DNA from 4 places in the Rhizobium sp. 268 genome. Region 1 is predicted to be linked to each of the others. Evidence: riboswitches for the same ligand, from Rfam matches in the RefSeq annotation. Region 1 holds a riboswitch; each other region holds the start of a gene.
What was found. A riboswitch is a leader RNA that binds a small molecule or an ion and turns the genes downstream of it on or off. The one in region 1 is predicted to bind thiamine pyrophosphate.
Positions count from the first base shown of each region.

Region 1 (2,197 bases):
CACCACGCGAGACGATGCCGGTGACGCGGTTGACGGTGAGCGGAATGTAACGCAGCCGCACGCCGGCATGGATGGTGAAATAGTCAACGCCCTGTTCGGCCTGCTCGATCAGCGTATCGCGATAGATTTCCCAGCTAAGATCCTCGGCGATGCCGCCGACCTTCTCCAGCGCCTGATAAAGCGGCACCGTGCCGATCGGCAGCGGCGAATTGCGGATGATCCATTCGCGGATATTGTGGATGTTGCGCCCGGTCGACAGATCCATGACCGTATCGGCGCCCCAGCGGGCGGCCCAGACCATCTTCTCGACTTCTTCAGCCATCGACGAGGTGACGGCGGAGTTGCCGATATTGGCGTTGATCTTCACCAGAAAATTGCGGCCGATGATCATCGGTTCGCTTTCGGGGTGGTTGATGTTGGCGGGGATGATCGCCCGGCCGGCGGCGACTTCCCGGCGGACGAATTCCGGCGTCACATGATCGGGAATATCGGCGCCGAAGCTCTCGCCGTCACGCACCAGCACTTCAGCCTTGGCCTTGCGGCCGAGATTCTCGCGAATGGCGACGAACTCCATCTCCGGCGTAATGATGCCGGCCCGTGCGTAGGCGAGCTGGGTGACGGCTTTGCCGTCCTTGGCGCGCAGCGGCCGGCGCCGCCCCGGAAATTCCGGCGTCAGCCGGTCGCCGCTGACAAAGCCGTTGTCCTCGGGGCGGACATGGCGGCCGTCATAGGCTTCGACGTCGCCGCGGGCCAGCACCCAGTCGCGGCGCAGTGGAGACAGGCCCTGCTCGATGCGGATCTCCGCACCTTCGATCGTGTAGGGGCCGGAGGAATCATAGACGATGACAGGCGGCTCGCCGGCAGTCGGATGGACACTGATTTCGCGCATCGGCACGCGGATATCGCCATGAATATCTCCTGGAATATGGATCTTCCGCGATGCCGGCAGCGGGCCGGTGGTGACGGTCAGGGTGAGGTTCTTTGCGGCAATGGTCATGGTTTGAGGCTCCAAGTTGTAAGTTGGAGACCCAGTCAATCAGCCGGAATGATGGAAAGACACCGGCACGGATTCCACGCGTGAATCCAAAGCCTTCGAGCGCTTGCACCGTCCCTACGCCAGTATGAACTGGATCAGGTTCAACGGGTCACTGCGCCACAACAGGCAAAGCCTCATTGTCCAGCAGTATCTCAGCCCCTTGCGGGACCCCCCTGGTGAATACCGACAGTCGTAAAGCGCGGTCGCTGGTTGTGTCAAGCTTACAGCTTTGTCGTTTCCGTAGATCGTCCGGCTCGGAGCCTGTTGCGTTACGGATCGAACTGCGGCAAATGTCAATTCACTCAACGTCAGGTGGATTTATGTCGTTTCGGATTAAACGTCTTACGCTAGAACATCTCAATGACGCCGCCACTGTGCTGGTCAGCGCCTATTCGGGACCTCCGTGGAACGAGAATTGGTCGCTTGAAGCGGCGGCTGAAAATGTAAACACCGTGCTTGGAACGCCGAAATCCATTGCGCTTGCGGCCTTTGACGGAGGCAAGGTGCTGGGGATCGCGTTGGGCATACGACAGCGGCGCCATGCCGGTCCGGTCGTTTATCTTGACGAGTTGTCGGTGCTGCCTGAAGCCCAAGGTGCGGGAATAGGGACTGCGCTGCTATCAGCAGTTTTCGAAACAGCAAAGGCCGAGGGATGCAGCAGCGTCTGGTTGGTCTCACAGCGAGAAGGGGCGTTGTCGAAATTTTATCAGGGTTGCGGGTTCGCCCTCGGCAACAACCTTGGTCTCTACTCCAAATCGAGTGCGTAGCGGCCGCGTCTGCGGTGGCCAGCCATAGCCGAGGCCGAGCGGAAGAATTCGAGGTCCGTCAGCCCGATATTCACTTTGAACCTATCTCGGCGGCTTTTGAAGCGATACCGCTCAATCCGGTCGTAATGTCTTGCCGGATGCCGCATCGAAAAGATGAAGCTTTCCTGGCCGAGCAGCGATCGTCGCGACCTGCCCCGGTTTAAACTCGTGACGGTCGGACAGCACCGCGACAAGCTCGCCGGTCCCGTAGCGCAGGAAAACCATCGTCTCATGGCCGGTAGGTTCGGTGACGCTGACGGTCGTGTCGAGGCCGCTTGGGCTGAGCGACAGGTGCTCGGGCCGCACGCCGAGAAGCACGGCCTGCCCTTCGGACGCCTGCGGGTTAAAACCGAGC
Region 1 is NZ_JAPPSO010000012.1:222,088-224,284, reverse strand. Features, by position in the region: gene thiC (phosphomethylpyrimidine synthase ThiC) at 1-997, opposite strand, end outside; TPP riboswitch at 1,091-1,221, opposite strand; gene OS035_RS23860 (GNAT family N-acetyltransferase) at 1,357-1,803, shown strand; gene OS035_RS23855 (ABC transporter ATP-binding protein) at 1,915-2,197, opposite strand, start outside.

Region 2 (2,197 bases), on a different contig from region 1:
TCTCGACCATGCCGATCCCGGCGCAGAGATCGGGATCGAGAACGAGATAGAGCGAAAGGTCGAAACTCTTCATGCCGCCGATATCCTTGCCCTGGCATCGAGCGTTTCGGCATCGAGCGCGTTCAGCGCGTCGAGAAAGCGCCAGGCAAAGGAGCCGGGGCCGGCCGCACCGAGCGCTGCCTCCTCGCCGGCGATGGCGAAGGTTGAAAGGGCGGCGACCGTCGCGCCGAACAGATCCTCGGGCACGGTGGCGGCAAAGGCGCCGACGAGGCAGGTGAGCGAGCAGCCAAGCGCGGTGACCTGCGGCATCAAGGCCGATCCGCCTGTGATGCGCACCGCCCGCTCGCCGTCGGTGACGAAATCGACAGCGCCGGTGACAGCGACGACCGCCTGCTGGCGCTCGGCCAGCCATCGCGCCGAACCTTCGGCCTGTTCGACCGGATCGCGGCTGTCGACGCCCTGGCCGCGGCTCTCGCCGCCGGCAAGCGCGATGATCTCGGAAGCGTTGCCGCGGATGATCGTCGGCTTGAGCGCCAGCAGAGCAGCGACCGCATCGCGGCGGAAGGCCGTGGCATAATGGGCGACCGGATCGAGCACCCAGGGTTTGCCGGCCGAGGTCGCCGCCTTCGCCGCCGCCTGCATGCCGTCGATCCATTGCGTCGACAGCGTGCCGATATTGACGGTCAGCGCGCTCGCGAGGCCGGCGAACTCACCGGCTTCCTCAGCCGCATGCACCATGGCCGGCGAGGCGCCGGCGGCCAGGAGAACATTGGCGGCGACGTTCATCGCGACATAATTGGTGATGCACTGAACGAGCGGCGGCTTTTCGCGCATCGCCTTCAGCATGGCTCCTGGTGTGCTCCTGGTCTGCATGTGGCCCCTTTCAGGCGGGGGCGGGCACGGGGTCATTCGTGCGGCGGACCGCGACCCCGAGCGACTCCCTCCGCCGGCATTATCCGGTTCAGGTTCGAAGGGTGCTTCTCAGCCCGCCTGTCGACGAACGCCCCTGTCTCTCATCGCGCTCTTTTTCGCAGAGAACGGGGCGGATGTCATCTCGAAAATGACAGTGCTGCGACGGCGCGGCGCGTGAAGTCCGCTGCGGACACGCTATCATCCTCGACGGCCAGGCCCGGGCTTTACGGGGGCCGAGAGCTTGCCGCCGATTCGGGTCTTGATCAGGTTTTCCCGAATACGGCCCGCGGATTCCGTCCCAGGCTGCATTGGCCGCCGCCTTTTCACCATTCGGTTGTCCTTTCCCTTCCGAGAAGAACAGTCGCAGCAACCCGCGGGTGTGACGAATTTCTGAAATACATCTCAGTATTCGTGGGCGGCATCGGGGATAAAGCCGGCGCCTTGGAATGTGTTTCTTCAAAATGAGTGCGGCTCATCTTTCGCAGATTTTTCTGGATGTCTGACGATGCGGAATTATTCATCCTATCCGATTATACGCCTGATTTTCAATAAAAACGAGCAGGTGACCAGCTTCGCGTAAGTTGCGCATCGTCTCATGTCCCTCGCCAAGCGGTTTTATTCGAATTTCGGAATCTGTTGGCGTTTTCGTTGCGAATGGGGTCTCGGGCAAACTGAGCGTAATCTCCCAGAACGCGAAATAAATACCTAACGCAAACTTTACCGTGCTGACACGTTAAGGTTGACCAAATTGCGGATTGTAGCGATATGACTTCCAACCCAAATAAAATCTTCCTGAAGTTGCATTTTAAATGAAGAAATTTTTGAAAAGCGGCATGAAGAGGGTCCTTTGGACGATCGCCCCCATTCTGATATCGATCGCCTGCGCGAGCCCATCCTTTTCGCAATCTCCTGATGGTCAAGAACCGGAACAGGCGCCGGCGCAACCTGCGCCGGCGATAAAATCGCAAAAATTCGACGACTGGTATTATCGCTGCACGGGTTCGGCAGGCACCGAGGCCTGCGAAGTCGCACAGGTGGCGCAAGTCACCAAGGACGGCAAACCCGTCAATATCCTGACGCTGGCGATATCCGCGCCGCCGGCGCCTGCCGCGCCTTCCGACAAAGGCAAGGGCAAGGCGCGGCTGATGCTGACCGCCCTTCTGCCGCTCAATGTTTTCCTGCCCTCGGGCCTGTCTATCAAGGCCGACGGCAAGCCCGTCGCCAAGCTCGATTACCGCAATTGCAACCAGACCGGATGCTGGGCGCAGCTGGCGCTGGATACCAA
Region 2 is NZ_JAPPSO010000005.1:401,762-403,958, forward strand. Features, by position in the region: gene thiE (thiamine phosphate synthase) at 1-73, opposite strand, end outside; gene thiM (hydroxyethylthiazole kinase) at 70-873, opposite strand; TPP riboswitch at 922-1,018, opposite strand; gene OS035_RS12840 (invasion associated locus B family protein) at 1,722-2,197, shown strand, end outside.
Region 2: another riboswitch for thiamine pyrophosphate. It lies ahead of thiM (hydroxyethylthiazole kinase); the one in region 1 lies ahead of thiC (phosphomethylpyrimidine synthase ThiC).

Region 3 (2,197 bases), on a different contig from region 1:
TGCGTCACCTGCCCTTAACATATGAGCACACCGACCGAAAGAAAGGCAGGCATCGATCTTTCCGGGGAGATCCAGGACTAAACAACGAGCTCGTTTTCGGTCTCCAGAAGCCGCGCACCCGGCCCTTCCCTGCCGAGCCGGTCACAGGGATTGCGCAACGGACAGCTTTCGATCGACAGGCAGCCGCAGCCGATGCAGCCGGTCAGGCGGTCGCGCAGCAGACTGAGCCGATTGATTCGTGCGTCGAGATCGTCCTTCCATCGCGCCGACAGCGTCTGCCAATCGGCGACGGTCGGCGTGCGCCCCTGCGGCAGGGACTGGAACGCCGCCTGGATTTCCGAAAGCGGAATGCCGACACGCTGTGCCACCTTGATGATGCCGAGGCGGCGAAGCACATCGCGCCCGTAGCGGCGCTGATTGCCGCGGGAGCGGATGCTCGAGATCAAACCCTTGGTCTCGTAAAAATGCAGCGCCGAGACGGCAAGGCCGCTGCGTTCCGCCACTTCGCCGACAGTCAGGAGCTTTCCGAGCGGCGCTGCCGAAATACCATCCATCGCCTCTTGACCTCAATATTGGTTGAGGTCTTATACCCTTTGCTTCTGCGATCGTAAAGCCCGATCGGGCGCTCCCGCTCTTACTCCGATAAGGGCGCTGGCACCCCTTACGCCGATATTGCCGCCAGAGGCAGCAAGCTGCGGTCCCGTTCCCGGCAGGTACGGGCCCACCGAGGAACACCCGAGCGGGATCCCGCTCGGGTGTTTCCCTCACAACAGAGCTTTTCCGACCGTGCGGACGGGTTCCCAAATTTGCGGTTGCGGGAAGAAAACACGGGTGATAGTTTCCGACGAAATAACAGGGGAGCTCCGTATTGCCGGGGCTGAGATATGAGGCGCTAGCCTCTGGACCCTTTAAAGCTGATCTGGGTAATGCCAGCGGAGCGAGGTTCAGATGTTCTCAGGCGCAGAAGTGTCACTTTATCCGATGTCCGGCAATGTCGTCGGCATCATTCGCGATGCCGTCAAAACGCTCGATCCCTATCGCGGCCGGCTAGGCATCGAGACCGAAATCAAACGCTGATGACATCGCCGCAACCATCGGGTTCGCACCTTTCCGCGCTCCGCGCCGCTCTCTATCGGGGGTTCCCCGCCTTGCTCGCGGGCTGCGCCTTTTTGGCGGCATGGGAACTCTATGTCGATCTTTCCGGCATCAAGCCTTCCATTCTGCCGGCGCCTTCGCGCATCGTTATCCAGGGCTGGCTGAACCGTGAGGCGCTGATATCAAACACCTGGCCGACGCTTGGTGCGACGCTCGGCGGTTTCGCGCTGTCGCTTGCCTTCGCCTTCACCTCTTCGATCCTCATGGATTTCATGCCATTCATGCGCCGGGCATTGCTGCCGATCTTCATCGCCAGCCAGACCCTGCCGCTGGTGGCGATTGCGCCGCTCGTCGTCTTATGGTTCGGTTTCGGCCTTTTGCCGAAGATCCTGCTGGTGGCGCTCGTCACCTTCTTTCCGCTGCTCGTCGCCCTGCTGCAAGGCTATGAATCGACCGACCGCGACATCGCCGAATTGCTGCATTCGATGAAGACGAGCCGCTGGCGCATTTTCCGCCTGGCACGGCTTCCCTCGGCGCTGCCCTATTTCTTCGCCGGCCTGAGGATCTCGATCACCTATGCCGTCGTCGGCGCGATCTTTGCCGAATATGCCGGCGCCGCAAGCGGCCTCGGCATCTATATCCTCAACGCCAAGAACAATTTCCGTCCCGATCTCGTGCTCGCCGCCGTCGTCGTCAGCGCCGTGCTGACCCTTTGCCTGTTCGGCCTAACACTCTTGATAGAGCGCCTCCTTATGCCCTGGCAGCCATCCGGGGAGCGGCGCCGATGAGCGACAAAATGGTCGAACTGCGCAATATCGCGAAATCTTTCGACGGCATGCAGGTACTGGGCGATATTTCGCTCGGCGTCGGGAACGGCGAGTTCGTTTCGATCGTCGGCCCGTCCGGCTCGGGAAAATCGACGGTGCTGCGATTGCTGACGCAGTCGCTTCGACCCGATTCCGGCTCGGTGCTTTTCAATGGCGCGCCGCTTGAGGAAGCGCCGCATTCCTTCGCCTTCATGCCGCAGCGTGATGCGCTGATGCCCTGGCGCCGGATCATCGACAATGCGGCCCTCGGCCTCGAGGTAAAAGGCAAGAGCCGC
Region 3 is NZ_JAPPSO010000006.1:368,446-370,642, reverse strand. Features, by position in the region: gene soxR (redox-sensitive transcriptional activator SoxR) at 78-554, opposite strand; TPP riboswitch at 845-958, shown strand; partial or broken gene OS035_RS14760 (YkoF family thiamine/hydroxymethylpyrimidine-binding protein) at 949-1,065, shown strand; gene OS035_RS14755 (ABC transporter permease) at 1,077-1,883, shown strand; gene OS035_RS14750 (ABC transporter ATP-binding protein) at 1,880-2,197, shown strand, end outside.
Region 3: another riboswitch for thiamine pyrophosphate. It lies ahead of OS035_RS14760 (YkoF family thiamine/hydroxymethylpyrimidine-binding protein); the one in region 1 lies ahead of thiC (phosphomethylpyrimidine synthase ThiC).

Region 4 (2,197 bases), on a different contig from region 1:
GCTCGTAGAGAAAACTCTCCTTGTGGTGGTGCAGACACCACTTGGCCATTATCGAGCCGCCGCGGGAAACGATGCCGGTGACGCGGTTGACGGTGAGCGGGATATAGGCGAGCCGCAGGCCGGCATGGATGGTGAAGTAGTCGACACCCTGCTCGGCCTGCTCGATCAGCGTGTCGCGATAGACCTCCCAGCTCAGGTCCTCGGCAATGCCGTTCACCTTTTCGAGCGCCTGGTAGAGCGGGACGGTGCCGATCGGCACGGGCGAATTGCGGATGATCCAGTCGCGGATATTGTGAATGTTGCGGCCGGTCGACAGGTCCATGACCGTATCGGCGCCCCAGCGGATCGCCCAGACCATCTTCTCGACCTCCTCCGCCATCGACGAAGTGACGGCCGAATTGCCGATATTGGCATTGATCTTCACCAGGAAATTCCGGCCGATGATCATCGGTTCGGATTCGGGGTGGTTGATATTGGCGGGAATGATTGCCCGGCCTTCCGCGACTTCGCGACGAACGAATTCCGGCGTCACGAAATCCGGCACTTGGGCGCCAAAACTTTCGCCGTCGCGGACGAGAGGTTCCCTGGCCGCCTGCCGGCCGAGGTTCTCGCGGATGGCGACGAATTCCATCTCCGGCGTGATGATGCCGGCCCGCGCATAGGCGAGCTGGGTGACGGCGCGGCCGGGCTTTGCTTTCAGCGGAGTATTGTGAAGCGGGAACTCCGGCGTCAGCCACTCGCCTGTGGCAAAACCATTGTCTTCAGGTTTGATGATGCGGCCTTCGTAGAGTTCGACGTCACCGCGCGCTTTGATCCAGCTCTCCCGCAGACGCGGCAGGCCGACGTCGATGGCGACGATATGGGCCGCATCCGTATAGGGGCCGGAGGAATCGTAGACAGTAACCGGCGGTTCGCCCGAGGTTGGGTGAAGACTGATTTCCCGCATCGGCACGCAAATTTCGGGATGGACGTCCCCCCGAATGTAGATTTTCCTGGAAGCCGGCAAGGGGCCGGTGGTGACGGTTGGGGTGGCTGCGATATTCATGGTTTGAGGCTCCAAATATTGGAGACCCAGTCCTCAGCCGGAATGATGAAAAGACGCCGGCACGGATTCCACGCGTGAATCCACTGCCCTCGAAGCGCTTGCACCGTCCCTACGCCAGTATGAACTGGATCAGGTTCAACGGGTCACTGCGCGCGATATGCAGTATCTCAGCCCCTTGCCGGGACCCCCCTGGTGAATGCGAAAATGGGTAGTGGGTTGCCGAGGTACTGTCAAGCGATCTGCGGTGGCTTGGGATGCAGGTTACACTCAGGCGCGTGCCATTGTGACAGCTAGGTCACGGTCGCGAAGAACCGACGCGGAGCTGCACTGCTTGACACTAATCAGGATGACACGCGTGCACCCGCTCTCTTTCGAAATGAATTGGATGGCCGTCGCACAAGCTCTATCGAGAAAGCAACTGCGGAACTGGAAAGTCTAGCACATTGTCCGTGTAGCTTTCGACCACGGCGCTAAACGGCGTTCCGTCTCGAAGTTTAAGCACTGCACGATGTTCGAGCAGGAACGGCGGCAGGCTAGGGGAACTTGTCTCATGCGCTACTATGCCGTCCATGTCCCAGCCTTCGGACAGAGGGGACCAGAGCAACTTGGCAGACAAGTTTGTGCGAGTGAAATTGAGAGCCTGAACGGCTCTGCCAAACGCGATATCGCTGGTATCCAACGCCTGATTCATCTCTGCAGTTAGCTTTGCAGGTAAATACCAATTATCGGCCTCGGACAGAACGCGGTCGCCGCAGACCAAGCGGACGTGGCGATAAGCGATCAGCTCACCGGGTCCGACGGTCAGAAGTTCACGGATGTGCTCGTCGGCCGGCTTGTCTTGCCCGCGGACACGCTGTGCTACGATCTTGGAACCTTCCGGCGCGAGCTTGTGCGCCGCGCACCAGCGGTCAAGGGTCAACGTAGCACTGGCGTTGCTCAGGAGATTGGCATTCAAGGTCTGGAGGACCGCAAGCGCTTCCACTCGAGATGCCGGGCTGTTCAGCCAATGAGACCGTGTGGATGATTGTTGCGCAAAAGCAATCTGCGTGCCCAGTGCCATGCCGGCCGCTGCAAGTGCGGCAATGCGAATGCATTTCAAAGAGGGTAACATCACTGAAAATGAACTCCTTTTCTGCGGTGAATTTGATGGGA
Region 4 is NZ_JAPPSO010000030.1:25,099-27,295, forward strand. Features, by position in the region: gene thiC (phosphomethylpyrimidine synthase ThiC) at 1-1,045, opposite strand, end outside; TPP riboswitch at 1,134-1,246, opposite strand; gene OS035_RS31695 (hypothetical protein) at 1,449-2,156, opposite strand.
Region 4: another riboswitch for thiamine pyrophosphate. It lies ahead of thiC (phosphomethylpyrimidine synthase ThiC); the one in region 1 lies ahead of thiC (phosphomethylpyrimidine synthase ThiC).